Linked DNA regions of Streptosporangium sp. NBC_01755. Each later gene encodes a partner of the first gene's protein in a complex. Links are inferred from orthologs where the notes say so. Each region holds a gene or a part of one and is shown in the gene's direction. Other genes may lie near its edges. The genes, in order: secY and secA.

Region 1 (3,251 bases):
CGCCGGTGGTCCGGTGCGCGCCGTGCTGGAGTGCGCGGGCATCCACGACGTGCTGTCCAAGTCGCTCGGCTCGGACAACCCGATCAACATCGTGCACGCCACCGTGGCCGCTCTGAAGGGCCTCAGCCGCCCCGAGGAGATCGCGGCCCGCCGTGGCCTGCCGCTCGAGGACGTCGCCCCCAAGGCGATGCTCAAGGCTCGCGCCGAGGGTCTCGCGGAGGCCGCGGCGGCGAAGGCGGTGAGCTAGCCCATGGCACGCCTGAAGATTACCCAGGTCCGCTCGAAGATCGGTGGCAAGCAGAAGCAGCGTGACTCGCTGCGCTCGCTCGGTCTTAAGCGAATCGGCGACGTCGTCGTCAAGGAGGACCGCCCGGAGATCCGCGGCATGGTCTCCGTGGTGACGCACCTCGTCACCGTGGAAGAGGTCGACTAGACATGGCAGAGAACACTCCGCTCCGCATCCACCACCTGCGTCCGGCCCCCGGCGCCAACAAGTCGAAGGTCCGCAAGGGCCGCGGCGAGGCGTCCAAGGGCAAGACCGCGGGTCGTGGCACCAAGGGCACGAGGGCCAGGAACAAGGTTCCGCTCGGCTTCGAGGGTGGTCAGGTTCCGCTGCAGCGGCGCCTGCCCAAGTTCAAGGGCTTCTCCAACGCCCTGTTCAAGACGACCTACCAGGTCGTCAACCTTGACAGGCTTGGCGAGCTGTTCCCCGAGGGTGGCGACGTCACCGTCGAGGCACTGATCGCCAAGGGTGCGGTTCGCAAGAACCAGCTCGTCAAGGTTCTGGGAACCGGTGACATCTCCGTGGCGTTGAACGTGGAGGCGCACGCCTTCTCCGCCAGTGCCAAGGAGAAGATCGCTGCTGCCGGGGGCTCCGTCTCCGAGCTGTAGGCGTCATCACGCGGCGCGGGGGCTCGTAATGGGCTCCCGCGCCCGTAGTGCGTTAGAGTTCGCTGGACAGTGGGCCTCGACTCATTTCCTTGGGCTCATTGACTGGATATGGCAAAGATGGAACACCCCCGCACCATCGCTGACCGACCTCGCCTTTCAGGCGCGCAGGAGGGACCGTGCTGACCGCATTTACCCGAGCGTTCCGTACGCCGGACCTGCGTAAGAAGTTGCTCTTCACCTTGGGCATCATCGCGCTGTTCCGACTTGGGTCGGTCCTGCCGACTCCGGGTGTGCATACCGAGAACATCAGCCGTTGTCTCACCCAGGCGCAGGCGGGGGACGCGGGCAACATCTACGGAATGGTGCAGCTGTTCAGCGGCGGCGCCCTCCTGAAACTTTCAGTGTTCGCCCTCGGCATCATGCCGTACATCACCGCGAGCATCATTCTCCAGCTGCTCGTCGTGGTCATTCCGCGCCTGGAGGCCCTCAAGAAGGAGGGGCAGGCCGGACAGACCAAGATCACACAGTACACGCGTTACCTGACTGTCGGGCTGGCCATCCTGCAGTCGACCGCCTTCGTGGCTCTGGCCCGCGGCGGTCAGCTGTTCCCGCAGTGCCGCGAGGAGATCCTCCTCGACAAGGACAACGTCTTCGCCATCGTCACGATGGTGCTGACCATGACCGCCGGTACCGCCGTCGTCATGTGGCTGGGCGAGCTCGTCACCGACCGGGGCATCGGCAACGGCATGTCCATCCTGATCTTCACGCAGGTCATCGCCGTCTTCCCGTCCGAGCTGATGAACATCGCCAGGCAGAAGGGCGGCTTCGTCTTCGCCGTGGTCGTCGTCGTCGGTATCGCGATGATCGCCCTGGTCGTGATGGTGGAGCAGGCCCAGCGCCGGATCCCGGTGCAGTACGCCAAGCGCATGGTCGGCCGTCGGATGTACGGCGGGACGTCGACCTACATCCCGCTGAAGGTCAACCAGGCCGGCATCATCCCGGTCATCTTCGCCTCCTCGCTGCTCTACCTTCCGCAGCTGATCACGACGCTCTTCACGAACAGCCAGGAAGAGCCGAACCAGATCATCCAGTGGATCTCGCAGGAGTTCGGCGGCGCAGGGACCACCCCGACGTACATGATCACCTTCTTCCTGCTTATTGTGTTCTTCACGTACTTCTACGTGTCGATTACCTTCAACCCCGTTGAAGTCGCCGACAACATGAAGAAGTACGGTGGTTTCATCCCGGGCATCCGCCCGGGGCGCCCGACGGCTGAGTACTTGAACTATGTGCTCACGCGACTCACCGCTCCTGGCGCGTTGTATCTGGGCCTGATCTCCATGGTGCCGATCGTCGCGCTGGCGCTCGTCGGTGCGAGTCAGAACTTCCCGTTCGGAGGGACGAGCATTCTGATCATGGTTGGTGTCGGCCTTGACACCGTGAAGCAGATCGAAAGCCAGCTACAGCAGCGCAACTATGAAGGCTTCCTGAAGTAGTGCGCCTCGTCCTGGTCGGGCCCCCCGGAGCGGGTAAGGGGACACAGGCCCAGTTCGTTGCGTCGAACCTGTCGATCCCGAAGATTTCGACAGGTGACATCTTCCGTGCCAATGTCTCGGGCGGTACGGAGCTCGGCAAGCTTGCCAAGGAATACATGGACCGCGGTGACCTCGTACCCGATGAGGTCACCATCGCGATGGTCCGCGACCGACTCGCTGAGAAAGACGCGCAGGATGGTTTCCTGCTCGACGGCTTCCCCAGGAACGTGCCTCAGGCCGAGATCCTGAAGAAGATCCTCGCCGAGTTCGGAGCGGGTCTGGACATCGTCCTGGAGCTCGTGGTCGACGACGAGGAGGTCGTCCGCAGGCTCGCCGGGCGCCGCACCTGTGGCCAGTGCGGTCGTATCTGGCACGTCGACTTCGATGACAAGAAGGACGACATCTGCGACGCCTGCCAGGGGCGGCTGTACCAGCGGGACGACGACAAGGAGGAGACCGTCAGGCACCGCCTGGAGGTCTACCAGGAGCAGACCGCGCCCCTGGTCTCCTTCTACGCGGACGAGGGCATCCTGGTCGGCGTCGATGCCACCGGTCCGGTGGAAGAGATCACTCAGCGCGCTATGGAGGCACTGAACCCTTTCATCGGCTAGCGAAGCGATATGTGCCTTGCACGCCATCCATGGGAAGCCATGGGTGGCGTGCTGTCATTTAGGGCAGAATCTGGGGAATTGAGCTTCCGGACCGCCCGTTGAACCACCCCAGGGGGTGCGCACGTGTTCAAGAAGAACAAACACGGAATCCAGATGAAGACGCCCGAGCAACTGGAGAAGATGCGGGCGGCGGGCCTGGTGGTCGGCCGTACCC
Region 2 (3,725 bases), 420 kb from region 1 along the record:
GGCCCTGGCGGGCTCGTCCCAGTAGGCCCGCTCGACCTCCGCCCTGCCGACCGCGCCGAGGCGTGCGTACGCGACCAGTTCGTGGGAGCGGGCCAGCACGGAGATCGTGTCGAGCTGGACGGCCCCCAGGCGGCGCAGGGCCGCGCCCGCGCCGCCGCGCCGGGACTGCGCGCCGAGGAACCCCTGGGCGCGCAGGATGACGCGGCGGGCCTCGTCTGAGGAGAGGGAGAGCTTCATTGACCGCCCCGGGGGAAGACAACACGGTGTGCGGCTGAGGCTAGCGCCTGACACCGACAAAAATGCTATGCCGGTGTCTGAACATCCCTGAACATCCCCGGGGTGGTGCCGTCTTCACACGACTACCAGCTGCGGACAGGGCAAAAGACGACATACCCTTTGGAGCTCGGTCGTACTCTCTCAAAGAAGCGGGCAAGGAACTCCACAGGCCGCAAGAGCGTCTTTCAGGGTGGCTGTGTCTGGTGGCGGAACCGCCTACGATGGCAGCGGAGAACCATGTCTCGTCCTCAGCCGGGCCGGTCCGGCCGCGGAAGACCTGCGAGGAGCTTTACCTAAAGTGCCAGCCTTTCTCGATAAGATTCTTCGCGCCGGCGAAGGCAAGCTTCTGCGTAAGCTCAAGCGGATCGCCGACCAGGTCAACTCCATTGAAGACGACTTCACGAGCCTGACCGATGCCGAGCTTCGCGCGCTGACCGCCGACTACAAGCAGCGCTACGTCGACGGCGAGTCCCTCGACGACCTGCTCCCCGAGGCTTTCGCCACCGTTCGTGAGGCCTCCCGGCGCGTGCTGGGCAAGCGCCACTTCGATGTGCAGATCATGGGCGGGGCCAACCTGCACATGGGCAACATCGCGGAGATGCGCACCGGTGAGGGCAAGACCCTCACCTGCACGCTGCCCACCTACCTCAACGCCATCTCGGGCAAGGGCGTCCACGTCATCACGGTCAACGACTACCTGGCCAAGCGGGACGGCGACGAGATGGGCCGCATCCACCGTTTCCTCGGTCTCGAGGTCGGCGTGATCCTGGCCAACATGCCCGCCGACGAGCGCCGCAGGCAGTACAACGCCGACATCACGTATGGCACGAACAACGAGTTCGGCTTCGACTACCTGCGTGACAACATGGCGTGGTCGCTGGAAGAGTGCGTGCAGCGCGGTCACCACTTCGCCGTGGTCGACGAGGTCGACTCGATCCTCATCGACGAGGCCAGGACGCCGCTGATCATCTCAGGGCCCGGCGAGCAGTCCGGCAAGTGGTACTCCGAGTTCGCCAAGATCGTCCCCCGGCTTCGCAGGGGCACCGAGGGCAAGGACGGCGAGGAGAACACCGGCGACTACGCCGTCGACGAGAAGAAGCGCACGGTCGGCATCTTCGAGTCCGGTGTGGAGAAGGTCGAGGACTGGCTCGGCATCGAGAACCTCTACAAGCCCGAGCACACCCACCTGGTCGGCTTCCTCAACAACGCGCTGAAGGCCAAGGAACTCTACAAGAAGGACAAGGACTACATCGTCGTCGACGGCGAGGTCCTGATCGTCGACGAGTTCACCGGTCGCGTCCTGCACGGCCGCCGCTACAACGAGGGCATGCACCAGGCCATCGAGGCGAAGGAAGGCGTCAAGATCAAGGACGAGAACCAGACTCTCGCCACGATCACGCTGCAGAACTACTTCCGCCTCTACGAGACGCTCTCCGGCATGACCGGCACCGCGGCGACCGAGGCCAACGAGTTCCACCAGACCTACAAGCTCGGTGTCGTCCCGATCCCGACGAACCGGCCGATGATCCGCAAGGACCAGGCCGACGTGGTCTACAAGACCGAGGACGCCAAGTTCCTGGCCAGCGTCGAGGACATCAAGGAGCGCTACGAGAGGGGCCAGCCGGTCCTGGTCGGCACCACGAGCGTCGCCAAGTCCGAGCGCCTGGCCAAGGAGCTCAAGCGCAAGGGCGTCAAGCACGAGGTCCTCAACGCCAAGAACCACGCCCGTGAGGCCGCGATCATCGCCGAGGCGGGCCGCAAGCACGCCGTCACGGTGGCCACCAACATGGCCGGTCGAGGCACCGACATCATGCTCGGCGGCAACCCCGACTTCCGCGCCGACCTGGAGCTGCGCAGCCGCGGCCTCGACCCGGTCGAGACCCCGGAGGAGTACGAGAAGGCCTGGGGCGAGGCGCTGGAGAAGGCCAAGGAGGCCGTGAAGGCCGAGCACGACGAGGTCACCGAACTCGGTGGCCTCTACGTCCTGGGCACCGAACGGCACGAGTCGCGGCGCATCGACAACCAGCTCCGCGGCCGTTCGGGCCGCCAGGGCGACCCGGGCGAGTCGCGCTTCTACCTCTCGCTCGAGGACGACCTCATGCGCCTGTTCAACTCGGCCAGGGTCGAGATGATCATGACGCGCCTCAACATCCCGGACGACGTCCCGATCGAGTCGGGCATCGTCTCCAAGGCCATCGCCTCCGCCCAGCATCAGGTCGAGCAGCAGAACTTCGAGATCCGCAAGAACGTTCTGAAGTACGACGAGGTCATGAACCGGCAGCGCAAGGTGATCTACGCCGAGCGCCACCGGGTGCTGGAGGGCGCGGACCTGCACGAGCAGATTCGCGGCTTCGTCAACGACGTGATCGACGAGTACATCGCGGGTGCCACCGCGGAGGGCTTCGCCGAGGAGTGGGACCTCGACAAGCTGTGGAAGGCACTCGGCCAGCTCTACCCGATCGGCATCACCGCGGATGAGCTCATCGAGGAGGTGGGAGGCCGCGAGGAGCTCACCGCCCAGATCCTCACCGAGCGGGTGAAGGCCGACGCGATGGCCGCCTACGACCGTCGCGAGGAGGAGATCAACGCGCAGGCCATGAGCCCGGACGGCATGCGGGTGCTGGAGCGCCGCGTCATCCTGTCGGTTCTCGACCGCAAGTGGCGCGAGCACCTCTACGAGATGGACTACCTTCAGGAGGGCATCGGCCTGCGCGCGATGGCCCAGCGCGACCCGCTGATCGAATACCAGCGCGAGGGCTTCGAGATGTTCTCCCAGATGCTTGAGGGCATCAAGGAGGAATCGGTCGGTTACCTGTTCAACCTTGAGGTCGAGGTGCAGAGCAACCCGATCGTCGAGGAGGCCGACCCCGCCGAGGACGCGGCGGTCGCGGAGACCCGCTCGATCATCGCCCGCGGCCTGCGCGGCCCGCAGCGTCCCACCGAGCTGGAGTACACGGCTCCGGGCGAGAGCGGTGAGGTGGAGCACACCCGGATCAGCAGCAAGGCCGAGCGTGACGCGTACGGCAACGTCGAGCGCAACGCCCCGTGCCCCTGCGGTTCCGGCAAGAAGTACAAGCGCTGCCACGGCGACCCCAGGCACGTCGAGACCTGATCGCCGCCTGCGGGGCCCGCACACGTGGTGCGGGCCCTGCGGCGTGTCAGGGCGTCGTCTCGAACTCGGTGCACAGCCACCGCACGCCCCTGCGCTCCAGCCTCAGCGCCAGGACGCGCGAGCGGTCACCGCAGTCGACCACGGCGCACATCTCCACCACCCCGTCCTCGGGCTGGGAGACATGGGCTCTGCCCGCCCGGGGCGGGCGCGCGCTGTTGATGATCTTCCCGCTCCTGGCCAGCTCGGCCTGGGCCCTGCCGGTCATGTGACAGGAGACGCTCGCCGGGGGCCGCCTGCCGGACAGGATCTCGGCGACGGCCTGCGCGAGTGCCCGCAG

The links.
Region 2: the proteins of secY (region 1) and secA are in contact, whole or in part, in a crystal structure (PDB 3DIN), measured with the Thermotoga maritima proteins. The link is inferred for Streptosporangium sp. NBC_01755 from one-to-one orthologs. Residues at the interface, in WP_004081795.1 of Thermotoga maritima: Glu108, Gly109, Glu110, Glu111, Ala236, Glu237, Arg238, Arg239, Ile240, Thr241, Ile242, Gln243, Tyr244, Ala245, Arg246, Arg247, Val248, Thr249, Gly250, Arg251, Arg252, Val253, Tyr254, Gly256, Ala257, Ser258, Thr259, Tyr260, Leu261, Pro262; in WP_004082002.1 of Thermotoga maritima: Glu261, Ala262, Arg263, Lys300, Ala301, Arg302, Thr303, Ile304, Ile305, Leu323, Tyr324, Asp325, Pro326, Val329, Ser330, Tyr333, Ile336, Lys340, Phe345, Val349, Glu363, Phe364, Tyr374, Ser375, Gly376, Gly377, Glu393, Ile395, Thr482, Ser483.

The regions. Positions count from the first base shown.
Region 1 is NZ_CP109131.1:4,469,007-4,472,257, forward strand. What follows is about bases 290-3,227. They hold secY (preprotein translocase subunit SecY), read left to right. Parts: upstream 290-1,067; coding sequence 1,068-2,387; downstream 2,388-3,227. Other genes in these bases: rpmD (50S ribosomal protein L30), read left to right, coding at 290-433; rplO (50S ribosomal protein L15), read left to right, coding at 436-891; OG884_RS21585 (adenylate kinase), read left to right, coding at 2,387-3,037; map (type I methionyl aminopeptidase), read left to right, coding at 3,161-3,227. Also shown: rpsE (30S ribosomal protein S5), read left to right, coding at 1-247; more of rpmD, read left to right, coding at 251-289; more of map, read left to right, coding at 3,228-3,251. UniProt on the Escherichia coli protein: The central subunit of the protein translocation channel SecYEG. Consists of two halves formed by TMs 1-5 and 6-10.
Region 2 is NZ_CP109131.1:4,890,758-4,894,482, forward strand. Bases 177-3,588 are described here. They hold secA (preprotein translocase subunit SecA), read left to right. Parts: upstream 177-574; coding sequence 575-3,388; downstream 3,389-3,588. Other genes in these bases: OG884_RS23455 (winged helix-turn-helix domain-containing protein), read right to left, coding at 177-237; OG884_RS23465 (Rv3235 family protein), read right to left, coding at 3,435-3,588. Outside these bases: more of OG884_RS23455, read right to left, coding at 1-176; more of OG884_RS23465, read right to left, coding at 3,589-3,725. UniProt on the Escherichia coli protein: Required for protein export, interacts with the SecYEG preprotein conducting channel.